Linked DNA regions of Algoriphagus machipongonensis. The protein of the gene in region 1 interacts with the protein of each later gene in a pairwise test. Links are inferred from orthologs where the notes say so. Each region holds a gene or a part of one and is shown on either strand. Other genes may lie near its edges. The genes, in order: sucC and sucD.

Region 1 (8,002 bases):
TTTCTCGCATCGCAGAAGTAGCGCAGACCATATGATCTTCCACCTCATAAAGGTCGATTAAGAGCTTAAAAGCTCTCATGAGTTTCAGAAATTTTTCTGCTTTGTCTTTACTGATATTTCCAGTTTGAAATACATCTAAGCCTAACTTCATTGGAAACCGAATGTATTCCAATCTTTTAAAGCGATGCTGACCTTCAAAATAAGTCACATTAGTGATCTGCATTCTGATTGCATTGGAACCGATATCTATGGCAGCAAACTTCAAATTGTATGTTTATTTCTTTTTTGAAATGACCACTAAAATAACTCCCGCTGCCAATACTGCTCCGCCAGCATAGGAAGGCCAGTTTACCTCATGTTTTTTATTCGCATTGATCTGAATAGGTCCGGCATCGACCACATTTTCTTTGGTAGTAAAACTTAGATTGTTGCTGAATAACATAAAGATGCCAGCGAGAATAAGGACAAAGCCAAATATTTTCATTGCGTGTTTTTTAACTTAAGTCTTCAAGAATATTGCCAATTGCCAGAATAAAGAATTAGAATGGAAATAAAATGGGAATGCCAATAGTTCCTATGATCCAAAATAGGATGTTTAGAGGTGTGCCGACTAATAAATAATCTTTAAAATTATAATTCCCGGGAGAATAGATCATCGTGTTGGTTTGATATCCCATAGGGGTCATGAAGCTTAAGCTAGCTGCAAAGGTTACCGCCATCAATAAGGGTCTGGAGTCAACACCTAAGCTATTGGCTATACTGATCGCAATAGGAGCCAGGAGAGCGGCTGTCGCATTGTTTGACATGACATTAGTCAATAAAAATGTCAGTCCAAAAATACCTCCTAAAACAATCCGTGGACCATATTCTCCTAATCCATTCACGATTGACTCCCCGAGCAATGCAGATCCCCCAGTTTTCTCTAAAGCAGCTCCCATAGATAAAATTCCTACCAACATTAATATCACTTTCCAGTCAATTGCTTTGTAGGCCTGCTCTGTTGTGATTACTCGAGTAATGACCATGGCAACAGCACCTGCCATCGCACTTACTACGATTGGTAAGATGTTCAAAATTGCTAAGGCCAAAACAGCCGTCATAATGATCAGGGTAAGAATCGTTTTCGTTTTATTGAGATTCCTAGTTCTAGATTCTGAGACTAAAAGCAGTCCTTCAGTTTCATAGATAGACTGAATACTTTCTTCAGTTGCTCTAAGAAGGAGTATATCTCCAGGAGCTAATCGGGTTCTGGTAAGAAGCGTATCAAGCATTCCTTTTCTATGTCTGATTCCGATGATCAAAACCTGATTAAAAAGCTCTTTAAAGTTTAATTCCTTGATGCTTTTCTTGATCAAAAATGAACTAGGGGTAATTACTGCTTCATATAGGCGCTCTTCTTCTCCAGTTACAAGTTCTTCTTCCCATACCAACTCTGCTTTTAATTTGATTCCTGGATATGCTTTTAGTTTTTCTAGCGTCTCTTTATCTGAGCTAAATCGGATGAGATCACCTTTCAGGATTGCTGTATTTGGGTAAACTCTGATTTTTTGTCCATCTTCTCTTATGATTTGTAAAGGTTGAATGGGGAGTTTGTTAAATAATTTCTGCTTTGAAACTTGTTCTTGCAACTGAGTGAAATCTTCGGTGATTATTAATTCTGATAGATAATTCCCTAGTTCCATAGAATCTCCAAACAGCTCCTTACTTTTTCTACTGGGTAATAAAAACCTTCCTACAAAAGCCATGTAAAGGATGCCGAATAATAGAAAGACAAGACCCATAATACTCATCTCAAAAATCCCAAATGCAGGTAAGCCAGCATTCTCTGCAATTCCACTAACAAGTATATTGGTACTTGTGCCAAGTAATGTGCATACTCCACCCATCAATGCACCAAATGAAAGAGGCATCAAAAGTTTGGAAGGAGGGATTTGGTTGTTTTTTGAAAGTTGAATCACCGCAGGCATCAAAAGGGCCACTACAGCAGTATCACTGATAAAAGCTGACAACACCCCGGCGGAAACCATTAAGGTAAGCATGAGTCTAAGCTCACTCTTTTTTGCTTGTTTACTTAACCGGTAGCTAAAGGAATCCAGAACTCCAGTACTGAAAATTGCTGCTGATAAAACAAACATCGAGGCGACGGTCAAAGTTGCTGAATTGGAGAAACCAGCTAAACCTTCTTTGATATCCAAAATGCCAGTAATTAAAAATAAGATCATTACTCCGATGGAAACAGTATCAATGGATAGCTTTTCAGTTAAGAAAAGAACCATTGCCAAACCTATGATGGAGAGCGTTAAGGCGATATCAAAATCCATAAATTACATATTGAGATAATTTCCTTTTTTGAGTCTAGATTTTATTCGGAAGAAATTGATAAAACCCAAAATGAAAATTGAAAAACTCAATCCGAGTGCCAGATAACCTAATTCACGGACATGGTCAAGTTTTTCGACTTCAAATAATGCGATACCACTGACCAAAAAATATAAAGAAGTCCTTATAAAGGCCAGTAAGGTCCTCTGATTTGCTAAAGTAGTACGTTGTCTGGCTAAAAAATCTCTAATTAACAGTTCACTTTCCATGTCATTTTCCATATTTGTATTTCAATGTTTTAAATTTAATAAGTTATAAACTGATATATTATGAAGAGAATCTCTACACTTTTCCTTTTTGTATTTCTAACAGGGCATTTATTTGCTCAATCAGAACCTGAAACCACCCCTGTAGATACCAGCTATTGGCTCAAGGAAATTAGTGGTGGGTTAAATTTAAATCAAGCGTCTTTTTCCGGCAACTGGCAAGGCGGTGGTGTCAATTCAATTGCTGTGGGAACTTACCTTTATGGAAGAGCTAATTATGCTAAAGATAAGTGGTCTTGGGATAATACGATGGACTTAACGTACGGGGTAGTTAAAAATAAAGATGAAGAAGGAAGAAAGTCAAACGACAGGATTTATTTGGATTCTAAAGTGGGTTACGAAATTAATGATAAGTGGGATTATTTCTTTGCTGTAAACTTCTTGTCGCAATTTGCTCCGGGTTATGAGTTTGAAGATGATGACAAAACCCTAATTTCAAAATTTTTCAATCCAGCCTATTTAACTACCTCACTGGGAGTGGAGTATAAGCCAAATGATGAATTTAGTCTGAGAATGGCACCTTTTGCTCCTAGATGGACATTTGTGACTGATACCACTTTACATAATAATGTCCCTACTAATTACGGGGTTGAAATCGGGAAGAAAGTTCGAACTGAATGGCTAGCCTTTAGCTTATTGGCAGATTGGAACAAGAAGTTAAGTGAGAATCTTACTCTAAAAATGAGATATCAGATGTATGCCAATTATGAGACATTAGCTTTTGATACGATTGATCATCGGTTAGACTTGGGTTTAGAAGCTAAAGTGTCGAATTTAATTAATGTGAGTTTAACCAGTATGAGCATCTACGATTTGGATCAGGACGATAAAATCCAATTTAGCCAAGGGCTTGCTTTAGGCATCTCATTTAAGCGCGGAAATTTCCCCGAAGAATAAAATAAGGAGAATAATTAAATACAAATTTATATTTGGAATTTTGATTTAATTATAATTGTATTATTTTTGAATTCATTGTGGTAGTTAAATAATAGTTGGTTTAGTTTTCAAATAAAGGGCAGGAGATTTTCTCCTGCTTTTTTATTGCCCTAAGGCCTATTTTGGCCATTTTTTTAAATCTCCAGTTAAATCCCCGAATAATCCAATTTTCTATTCTTTAACCGTTAGATATACTAAGAGTTGAAGCTATATTTTGGGTACTTCATCAATTCTATTTTAGTATAAACGAAAAAAGCCCAGACTTTCGTCTGAGCTTTATGTACACGCGGAAGGATTCGAACCCTCAACCCTCGGAGCCGAAATCCGATATTCTATCCAGTTGAACTACGCGTGCCTGAAAATTTCAGTTTTTTTTATCCTTGAAGAACCGCCTGAACTTTGTCAGCAGCTTCTTTCAACGTGATCGCAGAAGCAACTTTCAATCCTGATTCATCAATGATTTTTGCACCTTCAACTGCATTAGTTCCTTGTAGTCTTACGATAATAGGAACACGGATATCACCAATAGATTTGTAAGCTTCAACCACACCATTTGCAATACGGTCACATCTTACGATACCACCAAATACATTGATAAGGATCGCTTTAACATTAGGGTCCTGAAGAATAATTCGGAATCCAGCCTCTACGGTAGTAGCGTTTGCGCCTCCTCCTACATCTAGGAAGTTAGCAGGCTCGCCACCAGAAAGCTTGATCATATCCATGGTTGCCATTGCAAGGCCGGCACCATTTACCATACAACCTACGTTTCCGTCAAGTTTTACGTAATTCAATCCTGATTTTCCTGCTTCTACTTCCAAAGGATCTTCCTCAGACAAATCTCTAAGATCTGCAAGGTCCTTATGTCTGTAAAGTGCGTTGTCATCCAAATTTACTTTGGCATCAACTGCAAGAATTTTATCGTCAGAAGTTTTTAATACTGGGTTGATCTCAAATTGAGAAGAGTCAGTTCCTTCGTATGCTTTGTAAAGAGCGGCAATAAACTTCACCATTTCTTTAAATGCAGTACCGGTCAAACCTAGTTTGAAAGCAACTTTTCTAATTTGGAAACCTTGAAGTCCGACTTTAGGGTCGATCCACTCCTTAATGATTTTTTCTGGAGAGTTTTCTGCCACATCCTCAATGTCCATTCCACCTTCAGTAGAAGCCATGATTACATTACATCCTTGTGCTCGGTCAAGCAAAATAGATAAATAGTATTCCTTTGGCTCAGAGTCACCTGGATAATAGACGTCCTCTGCTACTAAGATTTTATTGACAACTTTGCCTTCCGGTCCAGTCTGATGCGTCACCAAAGTCCCGCCCAGAATTGCTTTAGCTTTGTCAGCTACATCTTCTAGTTTTTTTGCAAGAACCACACCATTGGATCCAGTTTGTTGGATTTTACCTTTACCTCGGCCTCCGGCATGAATTTGAGCTTTGATCACGTACCAGGAAGTTCCGGTTTCAGCGTTGAGTTTAACAGCTGCTTCATGAGCTGCTTCTGGATTGTCGGCTACAATACCGTTCTGAATGCGAACTCCATATCCTTTTAATACTTCTTTAGCCTGATATTCGTGAATATTCATCCTATGAAAATTTTTGCTCGAAGTTAAGCTCAAAGTGTCGATAAATCAAACGTTGAATTGTCCTTTCTTACCGAAATTTCCTGTTTATTGCCTATTCAATTGTTCAATAGGATTAGATTTATTCTAATTTTATACCTCTTAAAAAACTTACCATGCTGAAAGCCAGTGGCATCCATAAGCACTACGGAAATTTACATGTTTTAAAAGGAGTGGATCTTGAAATTTCTTCTTCGGAGATAGTTTCTATCGTTGGTTCCTCCGGCGCAGGAAAAAGTACCTTACTCCATATTTTGGGAACCCTGGATAAACCCGAAATGGGGAACCTTGAAATGAATGGAAAAGACCTACTGAAATTGACCGGAGAAGAATTGGCTAGTTTTAGAAACGAACAGATTGGTTTGATTTTTCAATTTCACAACCTTCTTCCTGAGTTTACTGCTTTGGAGAATATTAAGATTCCTGGTTTGATCAAAGGAACTTCTGAAAACAAATTGATGAAAAGAGCAGGGGAATTAGCCGAAATCCTAGGGATTAGTCATCGATTGGATCATAAGCCGGCTACTGTTTCTGGAGGGGAGCAACAAAGAATCGCTGTCGCAAGAGCTTTGATAAATGATCCCTTGGTAGTTTTCGCTGACGAACCCAGTGGTAACCTGGATACAGAAAATGCCCAATCCCTTCATTCCTTGTTTTTTACTTTAAGAGAAGAGTTAAAGCAGGCATTTGTCATTGTAACCCATAACAATGAACTCGCTGAAATGGCTGATAGGAAAGTGACTATGAAAGATGGTTTGATCCTTGAAGATTAAGCATTTAAGCTTCGTAGCATTTTATTGATATGCTTTTTGGCTTCAAACATATCAGAGAAGGATTCGATGATCATATGGTTTTCGTCTAATAAATAGGTGATCCTTTTGGGCATTTTGATCAAGGGAATTAAAGCATCATATGCCTTACATACTTTTCCTGAAGGATCCGAAAGTAGGTCGAATGGAAGTCTATGAGCCTTTTTAAACCTTTCATGAGTAGGTATATCATCTTTGCTGATTCCTAAAATGGGGATGTTAAGATCTCGAAATGCCTCAAATTGGTCCCTAAACTCACAAGCTTCTTTTGTACATCCAGGTGTGAAGTCCTTAGGATAAAAATAGAGGACCAAGGCTTGATCTTTAAAATCCTTCGATAAGTTGACTTTTTTGTCACCTGTTGATGCAAGGGTGAAATTTGGTGCTTGAGTTCCTTTTTTTAATCCCATAATGTTGGGTAAACTGTCTAGGGAAAATAAAAGTTTTAGAAATTTCATAAACTCTCAAACTTCCATGAACTATCTGGGTACTTTTGACATTTGATTCAGAATACCACCAAATAAGTTTCCAGTGAAAATATCTAGTGTCCAGTCTATGCTGTTAGCTGGTGTATTTTTTGCCTTGATGAATGTATCGGTTAAATACATTCCTCATATTCCCGCAATAGAAATTATTCTGTTCAGGTCATTTTTCAGTCTGATTTTTAGCTTCATGCTTTTGAGACGTCAGCGGGTGAATATTTTCGGGAATAACAGGAAGTTATTGGTTTTAAGAGGAGTGGTAGGGTCAGTAGGGCTCATCTCTTTTTTCTTTACACTGCAAAATATTCCATTGGCTAGTGCAGTGACTCTTCAATACCTTTCACCGATCTTGACGACCTTGTTGGGGATATTTATAGTGAAAGAGAAAGTGAAACCCATTCAGTTTGTCTTTTTTACCATTTCTTTTTTAGGAGTAATGATGGTTCAGGGCTTTGATACCCGAGTAAATCTGCTGTATGCCGGAATTGGTTTTATTTCAGCACTCTTTTCAGGGTTGGCCTATAATGTCATCAGGAAGCTAAAAAATACAGAACATCCATTAGTAATTATTTTTTACTTTCCGTTAGTGACTTTACCTATAGCTGGGGTAATCAGTTTCTTTACTTGGGTGCAACCAGTAGGTTGGGACTGGTTGATTCTTCTGTGGATTGGTCTATGTACCCAAACTGCTCAGTACTTTATGACAGTGGCCTACCAAAATGCGAATGTTTCTAAAATTTCTAGCCTGAGCTATTTAGGAGTATTCTATGCCTTGATTTTTGGTTTCTTCTTTTTTGGAGAAACCTACTCCTTGATGGCCTATATAGGGATGGGGATGTTACTGTTAGGTGTGATTTTAAATTACAGGGTGAAAAACGCAGCTTAACCTTTGTTTGTACGGTCAATCCTCAATCTTTACCTTTATAGTCTAGCGACTTTATATGAAAATTACCAAAGACTTATACCAAGGCTCTTTGGCCTTGTTGACTGATTTTTATCAAATCACCATGGCTTATGCCTATTGGAAATCAAATAAAGCTGAGCAAGAAGCCGTGTTCTCTTTATTTTTTCGGAAACATCCATTTCAAGGTGGATTTACCTTGGCAGCAGGACTTGATTATGTGATTGATTATTGCAAGAGCTTTAAATTTGAGGAGAAGGATATTTCCTACTTGCGTGAAATGAAAGCTAAGGATGGGGCAAAGATGTTTGACCCAAAATTCTTGGATTACTTGGCTAAAATGAAGTTTAGCTGTGATATTGATGCCATTGAAGAAGGAACTGTGGTATTCCCTAATGCACCTATGATCCGAGTAAAAGGTCCATTGATTCAATGCCAACTGCTAGAGACTCCTTTGTTAAATATTTTCAACTTTCAAACTCTGATAGCTACTAAAGCCGCAAGGATAAATTTAGCGGCTAAAGGTGAACCAGTGCTCGAATTTGGATTAAGGAGAGCGCAGGGAATAGATGGTGCTTTGGCAGCATCCAGAGCATCATACATT
Region 2 (7,889 bases), 1.8 Mb from region 1 along the record:
GAGCTCAATTCGCATTCTCCAGCCACCTGAAAACTCAGATGTGGAGCGAGTTAAATCTGTTCGTTCAAAACCCAGTCCCAGCAAAACTTTCTCAACTTCCGCTTCATAATTTACCTCTTCGATCGCATAAAACTTTTCGCTCAGTTCAGAAACTTGTTCGATTAGTTTGTAGTAAGCGTCAGATTCATAGTCTGTTCGAACGGTCAGTTCCTCATTGATGCGATCAATCTCCGTCTTCATGTTCAGGTAGCTTGCAAAAGCTTTGGAAGTCTCTTCCATGACGCTACAATCATCCGAAATCAATAAATGCTGCGGTAAGTAAGCCACCACAAAATCCTTTGGCGCAGAGACCGAGCCTGAACTTGGTTTTGTTTCACCAGCAATGATTTTAAGTAAGGTAGATTTTCCTGCTCCGTTTTTTCCCATCAAGGCGATTTTATCTGTTTCATTGATGGCAAAGGAAATATTACTAAAGAGTGTAGAGCCGCTATGGACAACTGCTACATTATCTACTGAAATCATATTTATCTGAATTGAAGCGGCAAAGGTAAGGAATTGAAGATTGAAATAACTTATTCGCCGTGGCGAATTGGAAGGTTTGAAAATTGAAAAATTGAGTTTATTAAGTTTATTTTAAACTAAATTGTTAAATATTTCTAATAGTTCTAGTTTTGGATTAAAAAAACAGGTCTTATGAAGATTTTCTTTTTACTTATTCTACTAAACCTTTTTTATGCTGAAGACCCTATTCAAGGAAAGTGGAAATTGCAATCTTATGAAGCTTTTTTGAATATTATGAAATCGGAAAGTTTTCAAAGTGAAACCCAATCCCGTCAAAATGAAGTTTCTAAGGACTTTCAATTTGCAATAGATAATACCTTTTATGAGTTCAATGAGGATTCTGTATATTTCACTGATGCAGGAGCTGGGATAGTTAAGGAAAAGAGAGGACGTTGGATAATTAAAAATGACACACTAACGATGCTAGAAACAGGAAAAGTAAAAGCAAATAGGTTTTTGATTGAGAAGTTAGGGAGTAAGGAGCTAAGGATGAGGCTTTTATTTCTGGAAGGGTTTATTGCGAAAAGTGAATTAGTATTTGTCAAAATGGACTGATAAACTGCTAATAAATATCTTTAATCTATGTCTTGATACTTGGGTCTAACATCTTGTTTCCAAAAAACAAAAAACCGCTCCGAACTTAATCGAAGCGGTTTTCAAAATCTTATATCTTATATCACTTAAGCATCCACACCCAAGGCTTTTGCCATGGTAGCACCGATCTCCGCTGGAGAATCAGCTACGTGAATACCATTTTCTCTCATAATTCTCATTTTAGCTTCTGCAGTATCGTCAGCTCCACCGATGATGGCACCTGCGTGACCCATTCTTCTTCCTGGAGGTGCTGTCTGTCCAGCGATGAACCCTACTACTGGTTTCTTGTTTCCAGTTTCACGGATCCATTTCGCAGCTTCAGCTTCATAGTTACCACCGATTTCACCGATCATAACGATAGCATCAGTCTCAGGATCTTCCATTAGCAACTGAACAGCCTGCTTGGTAGAAGTTCCGATGATAGGGTCACCACCGATTCCGATTGCGGTAGAAACGCCTAAGCCAGCCTTTGCCACTTGGTCAGCAGCTTCGTAAGTCAAAGTTCCAGACTTAGAAACGATTCCGATTCTACCTTGCTTGAATACAAATCCTGGCATGATACCTACTTTCGCTTCTCCAGGAGTGATCACACCTGGGCAGTTTGGACCGATCAAGGTTGCACCTCTCTCGATGATATATGGTTTTGCCTTCATCATATCCGCTACAGGAATACCTTCCGTAATAGCGATGATTACTTTGATTCCAGCTTCTGCAGCTTCCATAATCGCATCCGCTGCAAATGCAGGTGGTACAAAAATAATGGAAGTATCAGCGCCAGTCGTTTGAACGGCTTCTTCTACAGAGTTGAACACTGGTTTTTCCAAATGGGTTGAACCTCCTTTTCCTGGAGTAACACCACCGACTACGTTTGTTCCGTACTCGATCATTTGCTGTGCATGAAAAGAACCCTCAGACCCGGTGAATCCTTGAACGATCACCTTGGAATTTTTATTTACTAATACACTCATGATGCGATTTCTAAAGTTTGGCACAAAATTAAAAGAATCAGGTCGCTGTCAAAAGAAATAGATAACAATCTCTCATGAATTTACTGACGAAATACTTTTTATATCTTAGAGCCAAAGTAAGTCTTAATAATGAGAATAGTTGCCACAATCTTTTTTTGTTTCGGATTGGCTATTTCTGGGTATACACAGAATTTTAAATATGACCCCCAACCAAAAGGGGTGGAGTTGCCCGTTCAGAATGTCATTCAAATCGAACAAGATACCTTGGGAAGAATGTGGTTTTCCACTTCATTAGGTATTTTCTATTCCGATGGAATTGAAACTTATCCGTTACCGGATACCATCCAAGAGGAGTTTAATAATCAAATCGCTATTCATAGAGGCGGAGATGGCCACATGTGGATTTATAATGCCTCAGGTCAACCCAAACTAGCAAAAGGCGGATATGGCAATTGGGAGTTCATTGATTTGGGTACCAATATCAGTGATAAATTGAGTAATAAAATTACTTTTCAAACCATTGGGAAAGGGAATAATAAAAAGTATTTTCTTGATACTGGCTATCAATTGATTTTCTGGGAAGAAAATGGACCAATCGGTCAATTGGATAGGGACATGGAAGTCTTCGGAATGATGACATCTGCCAATTCTTATGATGGTGTTGATTACTTAGAGTTTACGAAAGGTGTCTTTCTATTAAATGATGGAAGAATGGAAAAAGCCCAATTAAGTGGTATTCCTTTGCCTACTCCACCATTAATGATGAAAAAAAATGAGGCAGATGGGAATTATTATTTTTTGGGTAAAGATTATTTGGCTAAAGGGAAAGAGCCTTTAGTTCCAACAGAGTTTGTCGCTAAAGACTTTTCGAAAGATCAATTTTTTGTTCAAGATTCCTATGATCTGTTCTTTCATCAAAAATCAGTGTTTTATCACTTTAATTCTCAGCTTTTTAAAGCGAGTGAAAAATTCAGCTTCCCCCTAATGATTGATTTAGAAGATGAGCTGAGAGCCTATTCTATAAATAGCGCTTTGATGGATCGAGAAGGAATCCTATGGGTGGGAACAAGCAGGGGGCTTGTGAATTTCAACAGTTTGGTGTTCCAGAATTATGGCCTTGGTCAAACTTCCTTGATGTCAGAAGAAATAACCGCGATTGGTAATATTGGAAATGGAGAGTACCTATTTGGTTTTAATAATGGGGTTCAAAAATATTCTAGGTTATCAGTGGAAACTATTTTCCGAGATTCAAACCCTGAAGGAAATCCCACAGATAGAATCGTGAATTTTTCTAACGATGGAAAAGGGAATGTTTGGTTTTCTAGTAATTGGGCAGGTGTTGGCAGGTATGCTATAGGAACAGGAAAAGTTGAATTTTTTGAGCCAATTAATGAAGATAATATCTCCTCTGTGGTGGCAGAAAATGATACCTTGATTATCACTGGACCACAACATGTTTACATTTACCCTTTGAATGAACCAAGTTCGAAGATTTATTCGAATGACCTTAGATCAGAAGTTTTAGAGCTTCTGGGGCATGACTATTTTTATTTGAGGAAAACGGGGAAACTATCCGATGGAAGATATATGGTAATGAAAGCCAGTCGATTGGCTTCTGAAAAACCCGTTCATTTTAATGAAAAACTAATGATCGCGGATGGCTTTGATTTTTTAGAAGTGAGTCCTGATAGTATTCTTCTTGGGTCTCAAAAAGGGCTATATGTATTAACTGACCAAAAAGTAAAGCCTTTCGAATTAAATGGGAAAACGATCACAAGGCCCGTGTTTGGACTACTGAAAGACAGTAAAAAAAGGCTCTGGGTGGGTTCTGATGACGGAGTTTTTCTCATTGATGATAATGAAATTCTTCATTTCAATGAAAGAAACGGTTTGGTGGGAAATGAAACCAACAGGGGAGCATTGCTGGAAACAGGTTCAGGTAGAATAATGATTGGGACATTAAAGGGGTTTTCTTTGTTCTTTTCGGAAGAAGACTTTCCGGATCAAGGATCTCCTAATGTTTATTATCAACATTTGATTTCAGACAATGAGGTCATTTTGGAAGAGAAGGAATTCCCATCCACTCAAAATACCTTAGAGGTAAAATACAATGCCATTGGTTTTAACCAAGCCAGAGAGCTTTGGGTACATTACAAATTAAGCTCTGAGGACAATTGGAAGGTCATTAAAGACCCGAAAACCACCACTATATTTCTACCTAATTTGCCCTATGGCGATTATCAAATTGAGTTAATGGCTTCGTATGAAGGAGAACAGTCATCCGAAATCGTCAAATCCCAAAAGTTTTCCATTTCAAAACCGATTTACCTGAAGTTATGGTTTATCATATTATGTGTGATTTTACTAATTGCCTTGGGGATTCTGATCAATACTTTTTACAATCAGTTTAAAACTGTGGGGGTACTTCAAACCGCCTTTGCGAAAGAAAGTAAAGAAAAAGAGATCGCTGAAGTGCAGTTTAAAAATGTTTGGAGTAGTTCTAAAGATGGCTTGATTCTGACATTGGATGGAGAGAAGATTGTTACTGCAAATCCAAGTTTTGCCAACTTGGTAAAAAAGGATATCTCTGAACTTGAAAAATCCAATGTTGTAGATCTCTTCAGTGACAGAAGCTATTTTGATAAATATGTAAATTCCTTTGCGAGGAAAGTTATCAAAAAAAGTAGTGCCGGTTTAACTTTTGAAAATTCTGTGCCTTGGAAAACAGGTTCTGTGGAAATGGAAGTGTATTCAGTTTTGATCCAGGAAGATTTTCAGGGAAGAAACCTGATTTTAAGTGTGTTTAGAGATATCTCTTCCAAAAAAGCGATAGAACAAAAAATGCGGGATGCTAAGGAAAAAGCGGAGCAGGCAAATAGGTATAAGACGAGTATGTTGTCAAATATTAGCCATGAGATTAGAACTCCATTGAACGGCATTTTGGGAGGAACAGAACATATTATGATGATGAATCAGGACAATCCCATCCTGCTTTCTCAGCTGGATATTATCCAACAAAGTGGCGAAAGGTTGTTGAGTACCATCAATTCAATTTTGGACATGGCTAAAATTGAAGCTAATAAAATGCAAGTGGTTTATTCCGAGGCTGATATTAATGAGTTTTTAAAATCAGTCATTGCTCCACTCAAGAATCTGGCCTTGAAAAAGGGATTAAAACTACATACAGAATTTCTACAGGAATCATTTAAAGGGAATATCGATAAGAGATTCCTAGAAATGATCATTAATAACCTCGTCAGTAATGCCATCAAATACACTGATCAGGGAGGAATAAATGTGGCTGTAGATAAGAAAAAGAACAATTTGTTGATTTCTGTGGAAGACTCAGGAGTAGGGATGTCTGAGGAATTTTTAAATAAAGCTTTTCAGCCATTTGAGCAGGAAAGTACTGGAAATGACAGGCTTTATGAGGGAACAGGGCTTGGTCTTAATATTACTAAAAGCTTGATGGCATTACTTAATGGTGAGATCCATATCCAAAGCGTAAAGAATTCAGGTACTTTAGTTACCTTAGAAATACCCTTGACATAATATTTAATTTGTATTTTCAAACACTAAAAAAGTTTTTAACCCTTTCATTCACGAATGTTCAGTCTTAAAATACTCATCGTAGAAGATGATTCTGTTTCTGCTCTTTTGCTTCAAAGGGCTTTAGAAAAAAACAACCATGAGATCATTGGAATCGCTGATTCCGGAGAGAAAGCATTAGATATTTTAGAGGAGAATGTTGCTGACATTGTGATGATGGATATCAACCTTGCTGGAGAATTAGATGGGATCAAAACCACCGAAATAGTCAATGAAAAATATGACATTCCCGTGGTATATCTCAGTGCGAGCTCCGATGCAGATACACTCAATAAAGTCGTAGGAACCAATCCTAGTGCCTACGTGATCAAACCGTTCAATATTCGTGAATTGAATATGGTGATTGAGCTTGCGATTTTTAAGGATCGGAAGGAAAAGGAGCTTCAGAAGCTGAACAATGAGCTAGAAGAAAAGGTAAAGCAAAGAACAGCTGATTTACATGAAGCTAACAAGGAGTTGACCAAAGCATTAGAAAAGGAAAGAGAGATCAACGAACTGAAGTCAAGGATTGTGTTAAATGTGTCTCACGGATTTAAAACACCATTGACATCAATTTTGAGTTCCGCACAATTGTTACAGATTTATGCTGAAAGGGATCATCCTTTTAAAGTCAAAATTTCCAAGCATGCTTCCAAAATTGAAAACTCTGTCCGGGCATTAAATAATTTGTTGACAAGTGTATTGTTCTTTGGAAAAGCGGATGCTGATAAAGTAGAATACAAACCCAAGAAAATGTTTGTTGGGGCTTTTGTAAAAGAGGTCTTGGATACGGTAAGAGCAGGAATTGAAAACAAGGTGACGATTAAAGTTAGTCTTGGAAGTCTTCCCAAAACGGTAGTGTCTGATAGTGAGCTCCTTTACCAAGTGTTTGAGAATCTACTTTCCAATTCCGTCAAATACTCAAAAGACGGGCAAGTAGTCAACTTTACTTTGGATTATGTAGATGGGAAATTAGTAGGCTCGTTTACCGACTATGGAATTGGAATCCCAAAGAAGGAGCAAAGTCAGCTTTTCGATCGTTTTTTCAGAGCTCACAACGTAGGAATTAGAGAAGGATCAGGGCTTGGGTTGTCAATTGTCAAAAAATGTGTGGAGGTCTTAGGAGGGGAGATTACATTTGAAAGCGAAGAAAATAAGGGAACCACATTTTATGTGTCCATACCAGTAAAATAGTATGTTATTACAAACGAAAGGATTGGCCTTTACTCATCCAGGGCAAAAGACAATCCATTTTGAGGATATTGAAATTTCTGAAGGAGAAAGCTTACTTGTTTTAGGTAAATCCGGAAGTGGCAAAACGACCTTACTTAATTTACTTGCTGGATTAGCGAAACCTGATCAAGGGGAAGTGAAAGTAGATGGGAAGGTGCTTTCTTCCTTGTCTGGACAAAAGCTGGATCTTTTTCGAGGTCAAAATATTGGCATTGTTTTCCAAAAACCTCACCTAATTGCAGCTTTGAATGTGCTGGAAAATCTCCAGATGGCTAATTATTTTGGGAAGAAAAAGAATGGTCAGCTAGTACAGATCCTTCAGGACCTCGGTCTATCAGAAAAAAGAAAATCTTCCGTTCAGACCTTAAGTGAAGGGGAAGCTCAGCGAGTATCTATAGCAAGAGCTTTGGCGAACGAACCAAAATTGATTTTGGCCGATGAACCTACCTCAAGTCTGGATGATGTCAACACGGAAAAAGTTATCAAGTTACTTCAGAGTCAGGCAGAAAAAATCAATGCTGCTTTGATCATCGTAACCCATGATCAAAGGGTGAAAAATCATATTTCGAAATTTATTGAAGTAAAGGCCTCATGAATCTTTTTAAGCTTAGCTGGAAATATTTGACTTTTCGACCTTTGGCCACAGGACTCAATGTATTGCTTCTTGCTTTAGGTTTAGCCATCATCACAGTTTTGTTATTGATGCAGGAGCAGTTGGAAAAGAAAATGAATCAAGATGCAGAGGGGATAGATTTGGTAGTTGGAGCCAAAGGAAGTCCACTGCAATTGATACTTTCTGGGGTGTACCATATAGACTTTCCTACTGGAAATATCTCCCTTTCAGAAGCCCAAAATTTAACGCGAAATCGTTTGGTAAAAAATGCCATTCCCATGGCTTTAGGGGATAATTATCAGGGTTTTAGGATTGTAGGGACAAATTTAGAC

What was found.
Region 2: the proteins of sucC (region 1) and sucD interact in binary tests that used the Escherichia coli proteins (3 or more experiments, as listed by UniProt). The link is inferred for Algoriphagus machipongonensis from one-to-one orthologs.

Annotation. Positions count from the first base shown.
Region 1 is NZ_CM001023.1:2,318,776-2,326,777, forward strand. The notes cover bases 3,064-5,944. They hold sucC (ADP-forming succinate--CoA ligase subunit beta), read right to left. Parts: upstream 5,171-5,944; coding sequence 3,956-5,170; downstream 3,064-3,955. Other genes in these bases: ALPR1_RS09760 (DUF3078 domain-containing protein), read left to right, coding at 3,064-3,542; ALPR1_RS09775 (ABC transporter ATP-binding protein), read left to right, coding at 5,323-5,944. In the rest of the region: ALPR1_RS09740 (Ppx/GppA phosphatase family protein), read right to left, coding at 1-265; ALPR1_RS09745 (hypothetical protein), read right to left, coding at 275-484; ALPR1_RS09750 (SLC13 family permease), read right to left, coding at 540-2,321; ALPR1_RS09755 (DUF202 domain-containing protein), read right to left, coding at 2,325-2,600; more of ALPR1_RS09760, read left to right, coding at 2,649-3,063; more of ALPR1_RS09775, read left to right, coding at 5,945-5,979; ALPR1_RS09780 (peroxiredoxin), read right to left, coding at 5,976-6,425; ALPR1_RS09785 (DMT family transporter), read left to right, coding at 6,571-7,383; ALPR1_RS09790 (nicotinate phosphoribosyltransferase), read left to right, coding at 7,439-8,002. UniProt on the Escherichia coli protein: Succinyl-CoA synthetase functions in the citric acid cycle (TCA), coupling the hydrolysis of succinyl-CoA to the synthesis of either ATP or GTP and thus represents the only step of substrate-level phosphorylation in the TCA.
Region 2 is NZ_CM001023.1:4,145,938-4,153,826, reverse strand. Bases 183-2,950 are described here. They hold sucD (succinate--CoA ligase subunit alpha), read right to left. Parts: upstream 2,124-2,950; coding sequence 1,242-2,123; downstream 183-1,241. Other genes in these bases: ALPR1_RS17440 (sensor histidine kinase), read left to right, coding at 2,253-2,950; ALPR1_RS17450 (hypothetical protein), read left to right, coding at 694-1,116; ALPR1_RS17455 (ABC-F family ATP-binding cassette domain-containing protein), read right to left, coding at 183-522. Outside these bases: more of ALPR1_RS17455, read right to left, coding at 1-182; more of ALPR1_RS17440, read left to right, coding at 2,951-5,675; ALPR1_RS17435 (hybrid sensor histidine kinase/response regulator), read left to right, coding at 5,730-6,905; ALPR1_RS17430 (ABC transporter ATP-binding protein), read left to right, coding at 6,907-7,539; ALPR1_RS17425 (ABC transporter permease), read left to right, coding at 7,536-7,889. UniProt on the Escherichia coli protein: Succinyl-CoA synthetase functions in the citric acid cycle (TCA), coupling the hydrolysis of succinyl-CoA to the synthesis of either ATP or GTP and thus represents the only step of substrate-level phosphorylation in the TCA.